DNA from 3 places in the Paenibacillus sp. JNUCC 34 genome. Region 2 is predicted to be linked to each of the others. Evidence: riboswitches for the same ligand, from Rfam matches in the RefSeq annotation. Region 2 holds a riboswitch; each other region holds the start of a gene.
The links. A riboswitch is a leader RNA that binds a small molecule or an ion and turns the genes downstream of it on or off. The one in region 2 is predicted to bind cyclic di-AMP.

Region 1: another riboswitch for cyclic di-AMP. It lies ahead of AC2TF5_RS04385 (TrkH family potassium uptake protein); the one in region 2 lies ahead of AC2TF5_RS17005 (C40 family peptidase).
Region 3: another riboswitch for cyclic di-AMP. It lies ahead of AC2TF5_RS01160 (hypothetical protein); the one in region 2 lies ahead of AC2TF5_RS17005 (C40 family peptidase).

What each region holds. Positions count from the first base shown of each region.
Region 1 is NZ_CM177770.1:957,835-965,651, forward strand. It holds gene uvrC (excinuclease ABC subunit UvrC) at 1-1,731, shown strand, start outside; gene AC2TF5_RS04380 (CPBP family intramembrane glutamic endopeptidase) at 1,764-3,440, opposite strand; cyclic di-AMP (ydaO/yuaA leader) riboswitch at 3,712-3,854, shown strand; gene AC2TF5_RS04385 (TrkH family potassium uptake protein) at 3,918-5,261, shown strand; gene AC2TF5_RS04390 (potassium channel family protein) at 5,278-5,943, shown strand; gene AC2TF5_RS04395 (LysR family transcriptional regulator) at 6,031-6,942, opposite strand; gene AC2TF5_RS04400 (succinate dehydrogenase cytochrome b558 subunit) at 7,184-7,817, shown strand, end outside.
Region 2 is NZ_CM177770.1:3,636,557-3,644,373, reverse strand. It holds gene AC2TF5_RS17020 (class I SAM-dependent methyltransferase) at 1-137, opposite strand, end outside; gene AC2TF5_RS17015 (GNAT family N-acetyltransferase) at 262-777, opposite strand; gene AC2TF5_RS17010 (endonuclease MutS2) at 792-2,837, opposite strand; cyclic di-AMP (ydaO/yuaA leader) riboswitch at 3,741-3,885, shown strand; gene AC2TF5_RS17005 (C40 family peptidase) at 3,888-4,751, shown strand; gene AC2TF5_RS17000 (hypothetical protein) at 4,896-5,231, shown strand; gene AC2TF5_RS16995 (carbohydrate ABC transporter permease) at 5,433-6,383, shown strand; gene AC2TF5_RS16990 (carbohydrate ABC transporter permease) at 6,443-7,312, shown strand; gene AC2TF5_RS16985 (extracellular solute-binding protein) at 7,355-7,817, shown strand, end outside.
Region 3 is NZ_CM177770.1:255,446-263,262, reverse strand. It holds gene AC2TF5_RS01180 (N-acetylglucosamine kinase) at 1-484, opposite strand, end outside; gene AC2TF5_RS01175 (AraC family transcriptional regulator) at 619-1,488, opposite strand; gene AC2TF5_RS01170 (MFS transporter) at 1,836-2,984, shown strand; gene AC2TF5_RS01165 (TrmB family transcriptional regulator) at 3,114-3,878, opposite strand; cyclic di-AMP (ydaO/yuaA leader) riboswitch at 4,378-4,578, shown strand; cyclic di-AMP (ydaO/yuaA leader) riboswitch at 4,683-4,850, shown strand; gene AC2TF5_RS01160 (hypothetical protein) at 4,974-5,387, shown strand; gene AC2TF5_RS01155 (potassium-transporting ATPase subunit F) at 5,538-5,615, shown strand; gene kdpA (potassium-transporting ATPase subunit KdpA) at 5,646-7,325, shown strand; gene kdpB (potassium-transporting ATPase subunit KdpB) at 7,347-7,817, shown strand, end outside.

The sequences.
Region 1 (7,817 bases), 2.7 Mb from region 2:
TTGATTCTGGAATGTAACCTGATCAAGACACACCAGCCGCGTTATAATGTGCTGCTCAAGGATGACAAAACGTATCCATACCTAAAGATTACGAATGAAGCGCATCCCCGGCTAGAAGTAACGCGGCGGGTGCTTAAAGATAAAGCAAAATATTTTGGACCTTATCCGAACGGTTATGCAGCCCATCAGACCAAAAAGCTCCTCGACCGTATGTATCCGCTTCGAAAGTGTGGGGTAATGCCGAAAGAGGTGTGTCTGTACTACCACATGGGCCAGTGTATGGCTCCGTGTGTGAAAGAGGTGCCTCAATCGGCTTACGAGGAAATTACACGTGAAATCAGCTCTTTTCTAAGCGGTGGACATGAAGAAGTGAAAAAAGAACTGCAGCGAAAAATGCAGGAGGCAGCCGAAGAGCTGTACTTCGAGCGTGCCAAAGAGCTTCGGGATCAAATCATGCATATCGATGCCATTATGGAGAAGCAGAAGATTACTACTGCCGATACGAAGGACCGGGATGTATTTGGGTTTTCAGTCGATAAAGGCTGGATGTGTGTGCAAATTCTATATATGCGCCAGGGTAAAATGGTTCAGCGAAACGCATCCGTGTTCCCTTACTACGGAGAGGCGTACAGTGACTTCATGTCATTTGTGGCACAGTATTACAGTGACAATCCGGCTCTGCCTCAGGAAATACTTCTGCCAGGCCCTTCAGTCGATGATGCGGCTTCTGCAGAGGCAGTTGCCCCTTCGGCTGAAGCAGAAATGAAAGAGATGGATCCACAGGACGACGAAGCTATGCAGCTAGATTCTGTTCCGGCTACTGAGGCTTCCGATAAAGCTGGCGATTACCTCGGTGAAGGAGCAGGAAGCGTGGACGCTGCCGGTGGTGCTGCAGCTCTGCAGGAGTGGATCGGTGTGAAGGTGCACGTGCCGCAACGGGGCTTGAAGCGCCAAATGATCGGGATGGCCTCGCAAAATGCCAAAGTATCGCTGGATGAGAAGTTTCGGCTAATTGAACGGGATGAAGAGCGGACGTCGATTGCTGCTGCTAACTTAGGCGAGGTAATCGGTCTCGACACGCTGCACCGGATCGAAGCGTTTGATAACTCGAACATACAGGGGACGAACCCGGTCTCTGCCATGGTTGTGTTTATTAACGGTAAGCCGGACAAGAAGGAATACCGGAAGTATAAAATCCGATCCGTGCAGGGGCCAGACGACTATGAGACGATGCGAGAGGTTATACGGAGGCGGTATGAGCGGGTGCTTAAGGAAAATCTGCCTATGCCCGATTTGATCGTAGTGGACGGAGGCAAAGGCCAAATTTCTGCAGCCGTGGATGTGCTGGAGAATGAGCTCGGTCTGTTCATTCCAGTCTGCGGACTTGTTAAGGATGCTAAGCATAAGACGGCTCAACTGATGGTGGGTGATCCGCCGGAGCCTGTGTCGCTGCCTCGTGACAGTCAGGAGTTTTATTTGCTCCAGCGCATACAGGATGAGGTTCACCGGTTCGCGATATCTTTCCACCGAGATCAGCGGGGGAAATCGATGGTTACCTCGAAGCTGGATTCAATTCCAGGAATCGGAGAGAAACGGCGTAAGATGCTCCTGAAGCATTTTGGATCTGTCAAAAAGATTAAAGAGGCCAGTATTGATGACTTCCGGCCTCTGTCTATAGGCGATAAACTTGCCAAAGAGATTTTAAGCGCACTGCGTGATGAGGAGTCGTAATGTTGTTGGAACAAAGAGAAACGGCCTCCGTCCTATGTGGACGGATAAGCCGTTTCTTTTTTTATTTTGGGTGTATTGAATTTATAGATCACGTAACCGACGATGGCTGGCAAAATAATGTAGAAGATCCCCATCCATAAGTTAACCGGATCGTTCATCATCATGAGACTGAAGCCCATTAGAATGCTGTTGAACACCACATGCGCGAATACGGCGGCCATGTATCCGTAACGCAAGAAGATGAAACTGAACAGAAGCCCGATGATGACTAGCTCAATCGGTCTTGATATGACCGGATAGATCGGATACAAGGTGTGACCGAGAGCCCAGATGATCGAGGTGATGAGGCTGGCCACGAACGTGTTACGAACGATTTTTTTAACCATTTTAATACCGAACAGACGGTAGACAGCCTCTTCCGATATACCTGCAAACCAGGCCATCAACGGAAACAGCCATGGGTACAACATGTTAAAAGGTGATTGTGAGGCATCTGTTGTAGACCAGGTGTTGAGCGTAAGACCCAGCGCGATAAAGATCAGGGACTGTACACCAAGCAGAATGCAAGCCCACAAATACCCGAGTTTCATGCTTTCCAGCACGTATACGCCATACCCGGGTTCTTTGGCACGTGGCCATGGATTTAATCCCTCTTCCTTACGCCATAATCCGTTCCCTCCAACGAGTGAGAAGTAGAGCAGGGCTGAGAATACGATGGAGTAGACCGCATAAAAGATCAGGATACCCTTAATGCTGGCATCGCTCATTCCGTCTGCTTTAAAGACCGGCAGTAGGTTATAAGTGTTCAGCATTTGAATAACAAACAATAGCAAAGCAAGGAAAATACCTCTTTTAAATGAAGTGTGAGCTTTGGTTTTTACGCTGTAGACGATTGCCAGAATACCCAAAACGAGTGTAAACAATCCGTAGCCCAGCATTGTAAGCAAGGTAGCGTTAAGCGTCTGCTTCTCCACATAGGCGGTATGAGCACTAGGAACGGAAAATACAGGCTCGTACGAACGTAGTTGGCGGTCTTCAAAGGAGAAGTTCAGCTGAAGACGAGAGTCTCCGATCTTAGCTTCCGGGTCCTCATATTTCAGACCAGGTTCCCCTTCGCCAGTAATTCGTTCAAGCTTGGACGTATCATAACCCGCTCGGTGAAGCCAAGGTGCAGCAAGCGCCTCCTTCTCGGCTAGTGACATGTCGCCTTCGATCATCAGGAGCATCTGCTTTCGTACGCCACCCATCTGCAGCATGGCCCCTTTGTAACTAGAGCCGACCATATCAAAGGAAAAACCGGCGATACCCGCGTTCTGCATATGTACATCCACATTTAAAGCTGTCCCATCACCTTGATCAAACCTTACGCGATAAACATCATAAGGATACTTGCTTTCGAACTTTTTGTTATATTCGGTCAGCAACTTTTCTTTGGATAGGTATCCGTATACATCAGATCGGGATTGGTATGTAACGAGAGGTTCTTTACCTGGTGCGATGTTGTACTGCAACTGTTCCTGTACGAAGCGTTCGGCGGCTTCTGCCGCTGCCTTTTTGGTGATTAACTCGGGAGTTTTTACCTCTAGCGTGTCAGAGGCAGTAGACGGAAATACCTGAAAAATTAGAAACAGAATCAGGCCGATTGCCCCGAGCACCATTAAAGGTTTTTTGTTCGACTGAAGTTTAAGGGGCTGTCCTGCTTTATTCATGTCATTCCTCCTTGGTAATAGGGGTTAGAAATCGTTTGAAACGTTTCTTTCATGGAAACATAAATCAATATAACATAGATATGAAAGCAACAAACGGGTTATCCCATTCAAAATTATGAAAGATACGATGAAAACGAAGGAAAGATTTCGAAAACCTCAGAAAACCATGTGCTACTACTCTTGAATATGCCCAATTCCGCTCTTTTTTAAGTTAATTTACGTTAAAATCGGCTTTGGGTTCCTAAGGATATTGCGTTATAATCACATCATGTTAATAGATCAGCCGAATTTCGTAACGAAAATGGGGGAACCATTTAATTGGGGTGAATTTCTCTGCTGTATAGCAGTGAATAGGGCGACCTGTGATATGCCCGAATCCGTCAGCTAACCTCGTAGGCTGCAGCACAGGAACCCAAACGCGTAAGGCATTGGATTTCCAGTGTCTTTTTTTCTTTGACTTTTTTTAAAGAGGTGAATATGTTGACTTCCAAATTATTTTGGCTCCGCTTGTCGCCGCCGCAGATTCTTGTTATGGGGTTCGGAGGAATTATCACGATTGGAACCTTGCTCCTAATGCTGCCGATTGCCAACACGACAGGGGAACCGCTGAACTTTATGGATGCCTTATTCACTGCGACATCCGCGACCTGTGTTACCGGTCTTGTGGTGGTGGATACGGGGACATTCTTCAGTTCATTCGGACAGGTAGTCATCATGCTACTGATACAGATAGGCGGTTTGGGTTTCATGACCATGGCCACGCTATTTGCGCTTGCATTAAAGCGCCGTATTTCATTAAAAGATCGTCTTGTCCTGCAGGAAGCGATGAATCAGTCATCGATGGAGGGGATCGTCCGACTGATCCGCAGGGTTCTGCTGTATTCCTTGGTGATTGAAGCTAGTGGAGCACTACTACTGACCCTTCGCTGGGCATTTGATATGCCTTTCGGGAAAGCTTTGTACTACGGAATATTTCATGCAGTAACGATGTTTAATAATGCGGGATTTGATCTGTTCGGTCATTTTGGAAGCTTGACCGGGTACGTGTATGATCCATTAGTCAATTTTGTAGTTATGTTCTTGATCGTATCCGGAGGAATTGGATTTATTGTCATGGCTGATCTGGTTGATTATAAAAAAAACCGCAGGCTGTCATTGCATTCCAAGGTGGTTTTGTCCATGACAGGCGCGCTTATTTTGATAGGGGCAGTTGTCATATTCATATTTGAATTCACGAATCCAAAAACATTAGGATCGCTGAATTGGGGTGGAAAAATTCTTGGCTCCTTCTTTCAATCGGTCACACCGAGAACGGCAGGAGCTAATACGCTCGATATAACCGGTTTGCGTCAGGCCACACAGTTTTTCATGGTTATTCTGATGTTTATCGGAGCTTCCCCGGGATCAACGGGGGGCGGGATTAAAACGACGACATTCACGATGATGATCGCTGCCGTTATAGCAATGATGCGGGGGCGGGATGAGATTGTGCTATTCCGGTACCGGCTGGTTCAGGAACGGGTTCTTAAAGCGCTGACCATTACGCTGCTTGCACTGCTACTGGTGATATCGGTATCGATGATTCTGTCAACGACAGAGGACAGTAGTTTCCTCTCTATACTGTTCGAGGCAACGTCCGCATTCGGCACCGTGGGGCTGACCATGGGATTAACACCCCACTTGTCATTATTCGGAAAGCTTCTGATCAGCATTACGATGTTTGCGGGGCGTCTTGGGCCTCTAACGCTTGCATATGCTTTAGGCCCTAAAAAGGGTAAGGAATTGTATCGTCATCCAGAAGGAAAAATGATTATTGGATAAGGAGATTGGCAGAGAAATGAAACCAAAGCAGTTTGCGGTAATAGGGCTAGGGCGATTCGGATCAAGTCTGGCGCTTGAACTGATGGATTTAGGTTATGAGGTACTCGGAATCGACCGGGATGAAGAAGTGGTCGAGGACATGAGTGAGTTCCTCACCCATACCGTAGTTGCCGATGCGACGGATGAAGAAGTACTCAAGTCACTCGGAATACGGAACTTTGATTGCGGCATTGTAGCAATAGGTGACGAGATCCAGACGAGTATTTTGGCGGCAATTATTCTGAAGGAATTGGGTGTAGCCACAGTCGTTGCCAAGGCAATATCCGTATTGCACGGCCGGGCGTTGGAAAAACTGGGTGTTGATCGGGTTATTTTTCCGGAGAGAGATATGGGAATACGAGTTGCGCATCAACTTGTTACGCCGAATCTTCTGGATTACATCGAACTGTCCAAGGACTACCGGATCGTGGAAATGACGGTGACGGACTGCATGGATGGCAAGACACTTAATGAACTGAATACCCGTGTCCGTTACGGGATCAGTGTTGTGGCATTGAATCAACGTTCGGGTGTGATAGTGGCCCCGACGGCGATGGATATTTTGCGTGCAGGCGATATTATGGTTGTTATAGGAGCAAAAGAGAACATCGATCGCTTTGAGGGCGAAGTCGTAAATATGTAGAAACGAAGGATTTATCTATCTATATTCAATAGCCGGTATATCATCGGCATATAAAGCCAATAACCTGACGTATTTCTCTCGGTCAGGTTATTGGCTTTTGTCCTCTTCAAGCTTGCGGAACAATGTTTCAGTCTCGGCAATCCAACGACTGGCGGCATTGCTGAGCTCGGAGGGATTTCCATAAATGAGACTGGTCGTTCGCCGGGTCTCAATTAGAGCGGGAATGTGGATGTCAACAAGTCCGTTATCCGACAGCAGCTGAGGTCGGAGATAGGACTTGGGAAGGAGTGCGGCCGCTTTACAGGTGGGAATGAGACGCACAATCGCTTCGAAAGAGTCGATCTCCATGCGGATGTCCGGCATGATCCCCCAGCGGTGAAACAGATCATCGGTCAGCTTCCGGTACCAGGTACCTGTTGAGAAGATGATCATCGGCAAGCCTTGTAGCTGTTCGATTCCGACCTCTTGGCTCTCAGCCAAAGGATGTGAAATCGGCAGTACGAGTTCAAGATGATCGTCGAACAGCGGAATGCAGTTAAGGCCAGGCTGATTAATGGAAGAAGCAACGATGCCAACTTCCACTCTTTTGTCACGGACGGATGACACGATTTCATGTGTCTTGCCTGTGATTAGTTTAATCTCGGCTGTAGGATGACGTTCCATGAAGGCATTTATCAGCGGGGGCAGCGTAGTCTGAAGCGTTGTCAGGCTGGCTCCAAGTGAGATTGTAATCTGATCTTCCACACGATAATGTGCGAGTGTCTGCATGAATTTCAACTGCTGCTGGCGTTGTTCCAGAGCATAGGTGTAGGCAAGCTGACCGATAGAAGTAAGCTCCAGACGTTTTCCACGCCGATTAAAGAGCTGAACGCCAAGTTCGTCTTCGAGTTTGGCGATTTTGCGGGAAAGGGCAGGCTGGGAAAGGTTCAGCAGCTTGGAAGCTTTGTTTAAGCTTGACTGCTCAACGACGACTGCGAACACGTCCAATTCTTCGAACAATATTTTTCACATCCTAAATGAATAGCTTATGCGTATAAATTATAACGATTAATAATTATATTGCAATTCCATTATAAGAGAAAAAGGAGTAACATGAAATATGACACAAGATGTTCACAGAATAAACGAAATGCGGGACATTTTGTCGTTGAATGCGTTTAACGCGTAGATAGTATGTGGTTGATGAATTATGATGAGACTTAATGAAAACGCTACACATTGGAAAGGGGAACGTCAACTTATGAAAGGGTATTATTCCAGAAAGCTGCATTCTTTGCTTGGTATCATACCGCTTGGAGCCTTCTTGCTCACTCATATGATCACCAACTTTAAGGCTTTTGATAGTGGAAAGGAAGGCTTTGATAAAGGTGTCCAATTTATTAACGGCCTACCGCTCATATTTTTCCTGGAGCTGCTCCTGATTTGGCTGCCGCTTCTGTATCACGGCGTTTACGGTTTGTACATCGCCTATCAAGCAAATAACAACATCGGCAACTACAACTTTGAGCGGAACATTCGCTTTACTTTGCAGCGGATTACCGGCGTTATTACGTTTGTATTTATCATCTGGCATATGTACGATACACGTTTTCAGATCGCTCTTGGCAAGATCACACACGATGAGTTAGGTGCAGTTATGCATGGTATTGTTAACACTCCAATCCTGTTTGTACTGTATGTGATCGGGGTTATCTCGGCAACTTTCCACTTCGCGAACGGACTGTGGGCATTCCTCGTTAGCTGGGGTATTACGGTTGGTCCGCGTGCGCAGCGTGTATCCTCATACATCTGCATGGGTTTGTTCGTTCTTATGAGTGTATTGTTTATTCTTGCCTTGACCGCATTCAAGAACTCCGAGTTCGAGGCGGCGACAG
Region 2 (7,817 bases):
ACACTACTGTCATTGTTGAGCGGCCAAATAATTTGCGGATCCGGGCGGCGCAGAATAACATCGCCCCAACGTTCGAGCTTTTCTCCGCCTCCGGTATCTATAACTTCATAATCTTTCCAATCATCAGCTAAATACATGTTGAAAACCATCCTTCAAATTGTCATTTAAGCTTTATTGTACAACATTTACCGCCGACATTGCCACAAATCTGGTTATGGCGCTGATTGATGAAGGATTGTTGTTTTTATTTATTGAAGCGATTCATTCCATTTCCAAAAAGGCGTCGGAATAGCAGAGCTCGCCCTTGAAACGGTGTAGAGCACCTTCCTCGATTTCGTAAACCATAAAGACCTCTTCCGGAACCTCGAACTGTTTCAATTGAAAGCCATAATCACCTGCCTTAACAAATCCAAATTGCGGATAATACGAAGGATGACCGATCAGAAATACTAACGGGATGTTGAATTGCCGGCATCTGTTCAGACCTTCTCGAATTAACGCCCCGCCAATCCCCTTACGCTGTAAGGTCGGCTCAACGGCGAGAGGGGCGAGACAACCTACTTGATATGATTGATCATCATCTAATACTTCAGTTAAGCTGAACATGATGTGCCCGGTAATTTGTCCATCTGCCTCGGCTACGATGGACAAATCCGGAATAAAGTCTTCGGTGTCACGGATACGTTCAACAAGTCGAGGCTCAGCCTCATTCTTAAACGCGTTTTTCAGCAGTTGTTCTACTTGGGTGTAATCCTGGATTTTTTCTGTTCTTATCATAGTTATGTCCTCCTTTAGGATTCAGGTTTTATTTCAATGGTTAGTCCCTCGACATGCTTTCGGTTCATCAACTTCCGTTTCTTGCGGTTCTCTTTACTCTCAAAAACGATATCCATGTCATAGTCTTCAGGATACAGATCTTTACCTGCAATATGCAGTGTGAGGCGTTTGTGGTTGATTTTGATCTTTTGTTTTTGGATCATCACGCCAACCATACCGCGCGAATCTTGAGTTTCACAGACGATACCCGTCCTGTTCAAGGACGATACGTACACGCTGTCTCCGAGCTCATAATTAGTGGATTTCGAGCTATGATCTTTCTCATGAATTCGACCTTCGCTGTGAGGCGTTTCCTCGGATCGTTTTTCTACATCGTGACTTGATTGATCAGAGAAATCATCCTCATCAGGACTGTGACTTTCCTCAATAGATACATCTTCCGGATTGTCTTCATTAGCAGGCACATGAATCTCATCTGTATGGGATTCATTCGTGGAGACGTTGTAACTTGGGAACATCGTATTGTCATGTCCTACACCAGCTTCAGAAATTTCTCGGGAACGTGCAATGATTGCTGAAGGAATCCCCAATTTCTCAGCAATGACAAAAGCATAGCTTTGTCCGGCCTCTCCGATTTTCAACCGGTATTTCGGTTCAAGTGTCTCTGTGTCAAACTCCATTCGTGCGTTTTCGAACCCAGGAGTTATACGTGCAAAATTTTTGATTTCTGTAAAGTGAGTCGTAACGACAACCGTAGCCCTGCGGCGATGCAGCTCTTCCAGCACGGCGATCGAGAGGCCGATACCTTCTCCAGGATCCGTGCCTGAAGCCATTTCATCCAGTAATATCAGCGTTTTGTCATTGGCGGTTTGTAAAATATGATTGACGTTTCTTATATGAGCCGAAAAGGTGCTAAGCGCATGTTCAATGCTTTGACCATCTCCGATATCGACTGAAATCTGTTCATATATGCTGCATTGACTGCCTTCCTGAACAGGGATGAGCAGACCCGACTGAACCATCATGGTTAATAGACCAACGGTTTTGAGTGTTAATGTCTTACCGCCTGTATTTGGACCTGTTATGATCAGGGACTTGTAGTTACGACCGATTGCAAAATCCAGTGGGACCATACCTGGCCCCAACAGAGGATGGGTGGCCTGCTTGAGCGCAATGATCCCCTGATCATTAAGTTCCACGTTTCGTCCGCTGATGGACAGGGCGTATTTACCCCTCGCGATAATAAAATCGTACATTCCGACAGTATCTGCATTCAGCTTCAATTCGTGACTGTATCTCTCAGCCGTTTCGGTCAATGCACTGAGCACTTTGGTCTCTTCACGGGTTTCTTCGGATTGCAAAAAGCTCAGCTCATGTTGGAGGCTTGCGACATCACTAGGCTCGATATAAACCGTTTGTCCGCTTGCCGATTCATCCAGCACGACCCCGTTAACTTGCTTGCGGTGTTCTTTCTTGATGGGCAGAACATACCTGCCGTTACGTTTGCTGACCAGACTTTCCTGCATGATGGCTCGGTGTTTGCTGAGTAAACTGTCGAGTTTTCGCTTGACTCGCTCTTCAGATACAGCGATTTTTTTGCGGACTCTCGCAAGCTCCTTACTTGCACCATCAACAACACGGCCGCTATAAATACAGCGTTCGATTTCTGAGAGCAATGAAGCGAGTTCATACATTGAAGTGGCGTATGAGGCTATCTTTGGAGCAATTTCGCTCTTGGTGGCCATATAACGTATGAGCTGCCTGCAGCTGCGTAGGAATTGTTGGATATGGCCGAAGTCGCGTTCACTAAGCACATAACCGGTCCCCAGCAGCTGTTGAACAGGTTCTATTCCCTCCAAGGAAGGGATGGGTATACTTGCCCCAGCACGGAGTAGTGTACTGGCTTCAGAAGTTTCATCCAGCCTATGCCGGATTACCTTGAGCTGGGTGAGAGGGGTCATTTCACGAATGTGATTTTTCCCGAGATATGAGACGGCAAAGCGTTCCAGTTCGGTTTGGACCTTGTCGAATTGCAGTAATTTCATTGTAGCTAAATTCATTTGTGATCAAACTCCTTTGTATTGGTGTATATTTGCCTGAAAGAGCCCGTGAAAAACAAAAAAAGGCAGAGAATGAACGTAGGTTCACTCTCTGCCTTTAGTCAGTCCGCCTTGAAATTGATCGTCTCCATAGGAAATAGAGCTGCCAGCACTTACTGTACGCAGTCCTATTTACCAAAAAATCCGTGCTGAACTCAGCACGGATGAAAAGACGCCAAAACAGGATAGACCTCCCGGGCTTCAATTGATATCCGTTGTTCTTAACTAATTACACAGATGGAAAAAACCATAAGAAAATAAACATAGCCTTTTCAGGCCATGAAAAAAAGGGTTTTTCCAATCATATGAAATTTGGTTAGTTAAGAACGACCACCGACATCAAAATCTCTCCTTATTAAGAGGGTATGACATTAATATACGGTTTCTTTTTGGAAAAAGTCAAGCGAGGTTTTCATTATATATGTATATGGTGAAGTCCGAATTGTTATAAGAGGTTGTTCAAAAAGTCCGCTTTTGATCACGAAGTGAATCAGGAAGTGGGCTCGGCATCGAATCTTGAATTCAGCCGGTCCTAAGTGGATGCTTACGAAGTATGTTTCCTCCGGAAACATTTTAGGTGCTCACGTACCCAAAACAGCTGATGCTTCCGAAGACGTTTTCTACGAAAACGTGCAGCTCCGCTCCTCAGTCCCTAGCTTCATCCAACTCAAGCGTTTTGAAAAAACGCACATCGGAAGCATATGCTTCGGTGCTGAAAACCGACCTTTTTGAACACGTACTATAAGTATCGAAAAAGTATCAATTTCGCTCTAAAAGTTACAATCTGTTCATAATTTCATAAAATGGACACAATTTCGACCTATATCAAAGAGCTGGGTATGTTACTTTATAATGGTTAACTTGGTTTATTAAGTGCTGAATCCAGACGAGCATAACGTTTGGTACGGGGGAGCTTTATTTGGGGTGAATGTTTATTTGAAAATATAAACTAGGAAATACCTCTTTCCGAATCCGTCAACTAACCTCGGAAGCAACAGGGAGGAAAACATCATGAATAACTTACTGAAATCGGTTTTACTTTCAGGGGCCATTGTCGCCTCGACTCTCGTACTTAGCTCTGATCCAGCGAGCGCTGCTACTTCTTCCATTAAGGTACAAATTAACGATTCCTTAGTTTCTTTTCCGGACGAGCAGCCGTTTATTGACAGTAAAGGATTCACTCAGGTGCCTATTCGAATGATCGTAGAAAAAATGGGCTCCACCGTAAACTATGAAAAGATTAGTTCTACGAGCTCTAAAGTAACGATTAAAAAGGGAAACACCACCATCGTACTAAAATCCGGTTCCAATATTGCTTTAGTCGGTTCTAAACAAGTTGTCATGGACACGAGCATGCGGATCGTCGATGGCCGTTCTTTTGTTCCCGTTCGGTTTGTATCAGAAACGTTTGGCTATTCTTTGAAGTGGGACTCTAAAAACAAAATTGCTATCATCAGTACGGATGGAAAAAATTATCCTCCTGCCTGGACAGCTCCAAGCACTTCCCAAGGAAATCAGGCTGTATCACTAGCTAAACAATACCTTGGGACCAAATACGTTTGGGGAGGTGCCTCGCCATCCACCGGATTTGATTGCTCGGGTTATGTGAAGTATGTGTATGGTAAAATGGGTGTCAGCTTGCCTCATAGCTCCGTGTCGATGCATGACAATTACGGAACTTCGGTGTCAAAGAGCAATTTAAAACAAGGGGATCTCGTATTTTTCATTACTAACAAAGTTTCAACATCTCATGTAGGCATTTATATCGGTGATAATAAATTTATTTCTGCCACTAGCAGCGGAGTAACAATTGACAGCATAAACAGCTCCTATTGGGGACCTAAATATAATGGCGCAAATCGGATTTTAAAATGATTTTTATATAACAAAAAAAGGGGTTGTCTTCTGGTCATCTGTGATGACTTGGGGACAACCCCTTCTTTATGTTAATAATAGGCATACACCCTGTATTGGGCGTATGCATACAATGAGGGTAAGGACGATAAAAGGAGTGAACATATGACAACAACATACCCGAGTCATCATGTCGTTTACCAATGCGACCAACATACCGCGCATTTAATGAAACAACACAAGGAAAAAGTACATCATGCGATGAATAACATGGTCAATCGAAAAGTGCAAGTCCACACGGTGCATAATGAGATTATTGTGGGTGTGGTAGTAGGGGTGGATGTGGATTTTGTGTATTTGAGCATGGATCCACTTGACGACATGCGTGGTTTCTTTCCGGGATTTTCCCCTGGTTTCAACCCTCCGGGACCTATTGCCCCTTTCAATCCTATTCTGCCGCTGGCCTTGTTTAATCTGCTGACAATAAGCCTGCTGTTATAAAAAAGATCCGCAGGAAGGAGGAAATTACAACCAAAACCTGCGGAATTCTCGCAGGTTTTTTGGTTATAGAAATAAATTGGCGTATAAAAAAACAACATATTCCGGATTTGTCCACATAACCATTTACAGAATGGATTAGAGCGAGTGTACATCCATTCGTCATTCAATCCGGATCTCAATCTAGAGAGGAGGAGGGGCTGTTTGTCATCCACCCCAGAAGGGAAATACCTATCCAATCAAAGGACTATGTCCAAGAGGAAGTTCAGATTTACACGTAATGATTGGATGGGTTACTTGTTTAGTGCTCCTTTGATTGTCGGTGTGCTTGCTTTTGCCATTTATCCGATGTTTGCTGCACTGTTTATGAGTTTTCACCAGACATCAGGCCTTGCTTTGAATGGAAAATGGGTAGGTATGAGCAATTACAGTTATGCTTTAGAAGACTCCTTATTTTGGCAAGCGCTTACAAACACCTTTGTGATGGGCATCTGGTCCGTACTGCTTGGCATTGCCCTGTCGTTCATTCTCGCAAGTCTGATCAACAATTTGAAATGGCATCTGGGAAAAAATTTTTTTAAAGCGGTCTACTTTCTGCCTAACGTAGTATCTGGAGTCGCAACAAGCCTGTTATTCTCATTCTTGTTCTTTCCTTCAAAGGAAGGGTTGATCAATTTCGTGATCAGTTTTATCGGTCTTGAGCCGGTTGGCTGGTTTACGAATCCGGAGGTTTCCCGGTACAGCATTGTATTGATGAGCCTATGGGGTGCGCTTGGCTATAACACGATCATTTTTTTGGCTGGATTGCAAAGTGTTCCCCGTGATCTATACGAAGCTGCAGAAGTGGATGGAGCGGGAACGTACCGTAAGTGGCTCTATATTACCATTCCCTACTTGCGGCCAATATTTGTCTTTATGCTCATTATGGGAACCATCGGTGGTATGAAAAGATTTACAGACGTTTGGTTGATCGGAGGTACAGCCGGTAATCCTGGAGGCAGTCTGATGACGGTCGTGCTGTATATTTACCGCAATGCATTTCTGGCTTCACAGATGGGGCTTGCCACGGCAGTGTCTTATCTGCTGTTCCTAATAATCCTCGTGCTGACGGTATTTCTCATGCTGCTTAACCGACGTAAAGACAGTCTGGATTAACACAAGGACCGTATTTGAACAAGTGAGAAACCGTCAGTAAAAAGGATAGGAGGGAAATCATGGCCGATACAGTAATACCCAAAGTAACCGTTCGCCGCAAAAGGATATCTTTAAGTCAGCTTATACTGACCATTGTTCTGTTTTTAGGCTCGTTTTTAATGATTGTGCCGTTTCTCTGGATGCTTGTAACGAGCTTCGATTGGGGAGCGCGGCTTAATATATCGTTTCCGCCCAAGATTTGGCCCGAGGAACCGTCGATCAGGACATTCGAAGCGGCTTTTACCAATATTAAAATGTTCAAATATATCGGTAACTCAGTCATTGTCAGCGGTGGGGTCATTATCATTAGTTCGCTTTCGGCCTTGTTGTCGGGCTATGCCTTATCCAAGCTCCGCTTCAAAGGGGCGAACCTAGTGCTCTTACTCGCACTGAGCACGATGATGATTCCATTCGAGATGACGATGATTCCACAGTATTTGCTCTTCAGCAAGTTAGGTCTTGTTGATAATTATCTGGCATTTTATCTTCCTGCGATGAACTATGCATTTGGAACATTTTTGGCCAAAGCGTTCTTTGACCAGCTGCCGAGCAGTTTAAGGGAAGCAGCCGTGCTGGATGGAGCCAAGGAAATCACCGTGTTCAGCCGGGTCTACCTGCCGCTGTGTACACCGATTATCGCAACCATGGTCATATTGCTGTTTCTTGGTGTCTGGAATGATATGCTGTGGCCGCTGCTTATTTTGAAGACTGCTGCTAAATACACCATACAAATCGGTTTGGCCATGTTCACGTATAACAATGGTATTAATCAGCAGCCTGCTATCATTATGGCCGCGACGACGATAAGTCTTATTCCGGTCGTTGTCGTATATTTATTCCTTCAGCGTTATATCATCGAGAGCATTGCTTTATCCGGTATCAAGCAGTAAAGAGCAAATAGAAAGTCTATTACTTTTGGAGGTGTTAAGGTTATGAAAAAGGCATTGTTGCTCATTATGTCCTTCATGCTCGTGTTTACAATGGCCGCATGCTCGGGTAGCTCAGGGAAGGATGTAACTGGCGGCGTCAAAATTGAAAAAGTGTCAGATATGTCTGGCATGGTTCGCGTTGCATTGGCCGGCTGGCAGCTCGAAAACGGGATTGATGCATTGACAGGAAATCCGACGATTGGCCTGAATGAATATCTGGATAAAACGTTCAAAATCATGTACCCGAACATTAAGCTCGAGATTTACCAGATTCCGTGGGAGAACGTGAAGGCGAAACAATCGGCGATGCTGCTCTCTGGAGATGCAGATATACTCTACACAGGCGGAGCTTTTGCCTCCCAATGGTACCAGGAAGGACTGCTGCGTGACCTGGATGACTTGATCGAGAAAGATAAATCATTTGACCCGAAGATTTATTTGGAAGGCATTATGAACAACTCCTATA
Region 3 (7,817 bases), 2.7 Mb from region 2:
ACCGGAACGCGAGCATTGCTAAACCCGACCCTCCAGCGTAACCATCACCATACTTAAAGCCAAAACCGCCATACTGCAGCTCCTCGCTATCCGCATTACGGGCCGCGCTGTTAAATCCGGTTCCGCAGATAATCGCCGCACCGTAAGAACGGTTTGTACCCGCGCGCATGCCGATCATCGTATCACAGGCAATCTCGTGCTTCAGGTACCCCATTCCGCCGATCATCGGGCGCAAAATCTCATAATCCGCTTCACGGTCCGCTCCAGCCAATCCGAAGTAGGCAAAGCTGACGTCATTCTTTGTTATTCCGGCTTCAAGCAGTGCTGCGTCGCAGGCAGCGTTGATGTTGCTTTCCGCCTTTTCACGGTCAATTTGATGATTTCCGTTACCTGCCATTCCTTTGCCGAGCACATTACCGCGCTCATCTACAATAACGGCATGAGTCTTGCTTCCTCCGGCGTCCACGCCCAAATATCTCCTCATGTACATCACTCCTTCCGCTGATCACGGGATCAAACTGTTGTTATATGTACAAGATACTCTTCTACGGCAGCTCAAACTACTGCTATATATGTAAGAACTGATACTATCTTACTGTCCTATGCTTGAGCTCTCTATTATGACCGCTCTCTCAGTTCACTTGGTGATAAACCGATATGCTGTTTAAACAGCCGGTTGAAGTTAGACAGATTCCGAAACCCGCATTCCTCGGCAATACCGATGATTTTCAAATCTGTTGTCTCGAGCAAATGCACCGCATGGGTCAGTCTCAATTGAATTAAATAGTTCAGGGGTGAAGTGCCGACAGCCTGATGAAATAGAGCACTAAACCGCGAGGGACTTAAATGGGCGAGATCGGCCAGCTCATTCAGTGTCCAGCCGTAACCAAGATTCAGTTCCATTGTATGAAGTACATCCCTCAGCACATGCATACCTCGATGCTTCATGGACAGATGGACCGTCTGCTGCGGTGTCTCGTGTAGGTGACGGTTGGTCAACCCCAGAAAGCGAATCAGATCCGCACGAATCAGACTCATAAAAACATCGTCTTTCATACGGTTCTCTTCCATCATCCGTTGGAACAGCCCCACCAATTCCCGGCTAACGGGCTTATCGTGAGTGACGATATGGCCGAAATGCACACCGGCTTCGCGGAAAGGATGCATCAGTTCCGGGTCATACTTCAGATCAATGGCCAGGAGCGAGGGATCGAACATAATAATATCCATCACCAGATCTTTCGTTTCAAAAGCCCGGTGCAAATCGTCGCTGTTAATGAAGACAAGATCGCCTTCTTCAAACGGTACTTTCATACCATTAATGAGATAGTAACCGTTTCCACTTCGTATATAGTTCATTTCCAGAGTTTGATGCCAGTGCAGACGTTGGAATCCGGGGTTAACCCCCTCCGTCGTCGAAGCCGTAAATGGAAAAGAGCTGTCCGGAAAAAGAATATGATCACGTATGACACTCTGAGGCCTGTCCATCTGGCAAATTCACCTCCACCAAAAGTTCTGAGTTTCTTGAAAAAGGCATTATCGTACCCTATCAAGTCGAATTATTCAAATATTACCACGATGATATAGGACAGGCTATCACTCCGGGTTGACTTTAAATCGGCTAAAAAGAGTATACGGGCACTTGAAACCTTTTTGGGTGAAAAAGTGTATTTTTACATTGCTCCACTTCTTCCCAAATACACGAAAAAGGGTTGCATCAGATAACCGAGGTTACTATAATGGTAGTAACTTAAATTTGATACTTTATGAGATAAGGATGTGTCTGTTTGAATTTTCGCGTATATATCTTGGCCATCGCGGCGTTTGTCGTCGGTATGGTTGAACTCATCGTTGGAGGTATCCTGAATCTCATTGCAGAGGATCTTCAAATATCTATCAGTTCTGCCGGTCAGTTTATCACCATCTTTTCCATTGCCTTTGCGATCTCAGGTCCGATTCTAATTAATGTGACCGCCAAAATGGAACGTAAAAAGCTCTATCTGTACACGATGACTGCCTTTATGATCAGTAATCTGATCGTAGCTTTCACATCAAGTTATGCAGCAATCATCGCAGCCCGTGCATTATCCGCTATGAGCGGATCCGTTATCGTTGTACTGTCCGTCTCCATGGCAGCCTCGCTCGTTCCGGAATCGCACAAAGGTCGCGCGATCGGAATTATCTATATGGGAATCAGCGGATCACTTGTACTCGGGGTACCACTCGGCATGGTGATCGGTAATGCTTACGGCTGGCGGACTCCGTTTCTCGTCATTGCGATTCTTAGCCTGCTATCTATGGCCGGCATTGCGTTATTCACGACACGCACAGCTCCGAACCCGGTAGTACCGCTTCGTGAACAGCTTGCGTCCTTGAAGAACAGCAAGATTATCAGCGCCCAGCTTATCGTCCTGCTGCTGCTCACCGGTCATCTGACTTTGTACGGATACCTGAAGCCTTATGTACAGTCCACATTCGACGTCAGCAACGACATGATGAGTGTCGTTTACTTTTTGTTCGGCATCGCAGCCGTAACAGGCGGCGGGGTCGGCGGCTGGATATCTGACCGTTTCGGTACGAAACGTTCAATCCTCACCATTGTGGCCTGCTTCTCGGTATCGATGTTCGTGGTCATGCTCACAGCTCAAATCTCGTTCTGGGTGTTCCTAATAGCCATGATGATATGGAGTGCGCTGAGTTGGGCCATTTCTCCAGCTCAGCAGACTTATCTGCTTCAGCTGGCTCCAGACAATGCAGAAACACAGCTTAGCTTGAATTCCTCCATGCTTCACCTAGGAATCGCTGCCGGTTCAATCATCGGCGGTACCGTTATTGATCAGAGCCACACGGTAGCCCACAACCCTTGGGTCGGCGGTATCATTGCTACCGTTGCCTTCGGTGTCGCGTTATTCTCGCTAACTCGCCGTTCTGCTCCTGACAAGGATGGAGCTGCTGCTTCGTCCCGAACCGCAGAGCAGTTGTAAGTTTGGTTCAAACTCATACTGTACACACTTAAAGGGGCATCCCAAAAGGTCCATTGACCTGTGGGATGCCCCTTTGCTGTTGTGAGAGACTGCACGGAGTAGTCATTCCTCCATACTTTCTGTCCTTGTTTAATAGCGCAGCCGGAGCAAAAGCGCTTTAATCTCTTCGTCTTTGAACATCTCTTCCGGATATTTACGACTGAATGCAGTCAATGCCATATCGTGGTAGAAAAATTCAACAAACACCTTCACAAAGGGCTGTGCCTGCGTCCGGATTGCCTGCCAGCTGCCCTGCTCGACGCCTGCGAATAGAAGCTGCTTCGTATCTGTCACCAGAAGCATGAACCGCTCCAGCTTATCGTGATCCGCCGTAGGATTCAGCACATACAGCTTGGACAGCGACACTTCCGGATGGTCATCCCCCGTCACCAAAGCTTCAACGCGCACACCTTCCCGCTCTTTCCGGTCCAGCAGATCGGTTATTTCATTAAACTCATCGCTCCACATTGAGACGAGAACAGACTCCTGCGCTTCCTCAATCATCTGTTTGCAGAACGCCTGGATCGAGCTGTGCGATTTCAGACTCCACACCTGATCATCCACAACCGTTTTGCGGACCCCCGCCGAGCGAAGCTCCTTAATGTCACTCTCAAACTCATGCGTCAGTTTATCAATCACGGCTTCCACAGGGAGTGCCGTATAGGTACGCTTTTTGCCAGATACCGTATCCATGACAATTCCCTTGTCCACTAACCGGTCCAGCACCTCATAAATTTTAGCCTTCGGAACACCGGACAACTTCACGATACTCGATGCATCCATCGCCTCGCCGCTCGTCACAAGTGTTTCATATACTTTGCTCTCATACTGGGAGTAACCGAATTGTAGAAGCATAGCTCCTCCTTGTACATTTGTTACCCTCTATGTTACCGGAGCGTGAGACGCTTGACCAGTACTATGGAAATGTGAATGCATGTTTATAGATACTCCTGAGTCCGTTTGCTCTGAAACCTGCTCATTGTCCGGGTTCCCCCGACTCCCTTTAGAGAGCTCAGCGTTTAGATCATGGTTAAATTCGGATGAATCATACGTCATTGCCCTTTCAAAGTAAATGTTCATTTATGGTCTAAAAATTCAAAATATCGACGAAAAAGCCAAAAGAAAACGTGTACATTAGGGCTTGACATCGATTATCCATACAAATACACGGTATCTTGCCACTTTACGAGAAATCAACGAAATACAGAGAAATACAGAGTATGGAGCAGTATTCTGGTGACCAATCCCCCTTTCCCCCGATATCCTGTTAAAAAACACCTCAAATGTGCCTCTCCCTCGATTTACATTACGAACCGCCAGACGTATGATACGAATCATGAAATGAACAATGTTTTCACATGAATCGCTGAATTCCCTTGCTGGGCAAGGGAAGCGGGGGAACCAAACAAGGAGATGGACCAGGTGGTGTGAGAGCCACCATGAACATCTTCAGGGGTGAATCTTGATCCGAAGACTCTATGGAATCGGATCAGGTAGGGCGACTCTCACCGCCCGAATCCGACAGCTAACCTCGTAAGCGTTGAGTTAAGCAGTCACGCATTCAATTGACGCGGTCTGCTCACAAGGAGAGGATGATGAAGCTTGTGATCGAGAAACACGACCACAGGGCTTAATGTCTCTGTGGTTTTTTGCAAAGTGCTTTTTTATTCGCTGAATCCTTGAATGGAAAAGGAACGGGGGAACCAAACGGGAGACTTGCTTTTCTTCCAGGGGTGAATCACATCGGCAGAATACCTGCCTATGGGTAGGGCGACTCTCACGCCCGAATCCGTCAGCTAACCTCGTAAGCGTATCGAGAGAGGCAACGATTGTCGTGTGCAGGGCACGGTGTATTTCACTGTGTCATCAGAAGCCGCGGGAAGAGTGACTCTCCTTCCCTGAGGCTTCTTTTTTGTTGCCTTCTCTTTCTAACAAATAGGAGGAGAAAACATGGAAAAACCGCAGGATCTGATCATCGTATCCGCTCCAACCAAGGCAGGGGAGGAATTCGTACTCCAGCTTATCCGAAATAAAATTCCGTTTGCAGCCATCGTGAACAACCGGGTAGAGCAAGATCGTCTGGATAAGCTCGGAGCCAAAAACAACATGATCTTGATCGACACCACCGATGAACAAACCTGGATCATTCCCGAGTTTTCCGTCGGCAGGGTGTTTCTGTTTGAAAGCAGTCTGAACCTGTGCTGCCGTTACTTGCGGATTTGCCGTACTTGGACTTTGGATCCGATCTATGTCATCACTCATTCAAGCAACCCGAGATTAATTTATAAAGGACTTGGCGCAGATATCGTGCTGCATACGAACCATACCAATGTTTCCTTCTTAATTTCATCACTCGTCAGCTAGACCATATTCATAATCTTTCAAAAAATATTTTGGAGGGATTTACATGCAGGATCTGTGCATGGTGCTCATTCTGGGAGGAACCTACGCACTGTTCACCTTATTTTTATCCTGGTGCGGACGCGTGGTCAATGAACCGGAGGCTGATAACCAATGATCATCATTATCGCATTTATGATCTTTATTTTTCTGTATTTGATTTACGCGCTGATTCACCCGGAAAAATTCTAGGGGTGTTATTGAAGGAGGAAGCAATCAATCATGGGCATTGTACAAATTGCCATCGTTATTCTGGTTCTGGTGCTGCTCGTTAAGCCTCTCGGAACCTACGTATATAATGTATTTCGCAATGAAGCGAACGGAACGGATAAATGGTTCTCCTGGGCGGAGAAACCGATCTATGCGTTGATCGGACTTAAAGAGCGCAAAGGCATGACCTGGAAGGTATATGCAATCAGCTTTGTGATGACCAATATTGTGCTGGTTGCAGCCGGGTATCTCATACTACGACTGCAAAAGATACTGCCGTTCAATCCAAACGGAATTGACAATATGGAGCCAACGCTATCGTTCAATACTATTATCAGTTTCATGACCAATACAAACCTGCAGCACTACAGCGGAGAATCGGGTCTCTCCTACTTCTCGCAGATGGCCGTCATCACCATGATGATGTTCACCTCCGCTGCTACCGGCTTATGTGTCGCTATCGCGTTCATTCGGGCAATTACCAGCAAGGGAACAACGATAGGCAACTTCTTCGAAGATTTTGTTAAGGCACATACACGGGTGTTCATCCCGCTGGCCTTTACAGTGGCCATGCTACTTGTTGCGCTGCATGTTCCTCAAACCTTAAAACCTACCATCAATGTAACGACGCTTGAAGGCGCCGAGCAGCAAATTTCAGTTGGTCCAGTGGCTGCACTGGAATCGATCAAACATCTGGGTACGAACGGTGGTGGACATTTCGGCGTCAATTCGTCTCATCCGTTTGAAAATCCGAATCCGCTGACTAACGTAATCGAGATTTTATCAATGTGGTGTATTGCGGCGGCTCTGCCTTACACATTCGGTTTATTTGCGAAAAACCGCAAGCAGGGCTGGATTATTTTCTCGGCCATGATGGTTCTGTTCATCGGATTCCTGTCACTTGCCTACGTATCGGAATCGAATGGTAACCCGGCGATGAGTCGACTAGGAATCGATGCTTCCCAAGGCAATATGGAAGGCAAAGAGGTCAGGTTCGGTATTGCCCAGTCTGCTCTGTTTACGACCGTAACCACAGCAGCCACAACCGGATCGGTCAATAACATGCACGATACGCTGACACCGCTTGGCGGTATAACACCGTTGTCTCTCATGATGCTGAACTCTGTCTTCGGCGGAAAAGGCGTCGGTCTGATGAATATGTTAATGTACGCTATTCTGGCCGTATTCCTCGCCGGGCTGATGGTTGGACGAACGCCGGAGTTTCTTGGGCGGAAAATCGAAGCCCGGGAGATGAAGCTGATTGCGATTGCCATTCTGGCTCATCCCTTCATTATTCTGGCGCCGACTGCTCTCGCTCTCATGACAGACGCTGGTCAAGCGGGCATTACGAACGCAGGCTTTCATGGCATTTCACAAGTGCTGTATGAATACACTTCCTCGGCAGCGAATAACGGCTCTGGCTTTGAAGGTCTTGCGGATAACACGCCGTTCTGGAATATATCAACAGGGCTTGTCATGCTCTTCGGCCGCTATATTTCGATGATTTCGCTTCTAGCGGTAGGCGGCTCTCTGCTGCGTAAGCAGTGGATTCCTGAGACACTAGGGACATTCCGCACGGATAACCGGCTGTTTGCGTTTATTCTGATTGCGGTAGTCCTGATCATCGGGGCGCTGACATTCCTGCCCGTGATGGTGCTTGGCCCGATTGCCGAGCATTTAATGATCCGTTAATAGAAAAGGTGGATTATCCCAATGAATAACAATAGAAAAAAGGTATTAAACGGAGATATGGTTCGCCAGTCGTTAAAAGATAGCTTCATCAAGTTGAACCCTATTGCCATGATGAAAAACCCCGTGATGTTTGTTGTCGAGGTTGGTACATTTATTGTCCTCCTCATGACTATCTTTCCCCATTATTTCGGGACAGAAGACAGCATCGGCTTTAATCTGACCGTATTTGTGGTTCTGCTCTTAACCGTCTTGTTTGCCAACTTTGCCGAAGCTCTTGCTGAAGGGCGTGGTAAAGCTCAGGCTGACTCCTTAAAGCAGTCAAAGAAGGAAATCGCGGCCAACAAGGTTATGGACGGCGGCGGCATCAAGCGTGTTCCGTCTACCGATTTACGTAAAGGTGACATCGTGGTGGTCTCGCAAGGCGAAATGATTCCCGGTGACGGCGAAGTGATCGCGGGTCTGGCATCTGTCGATGAATCGGCCATTACCGGA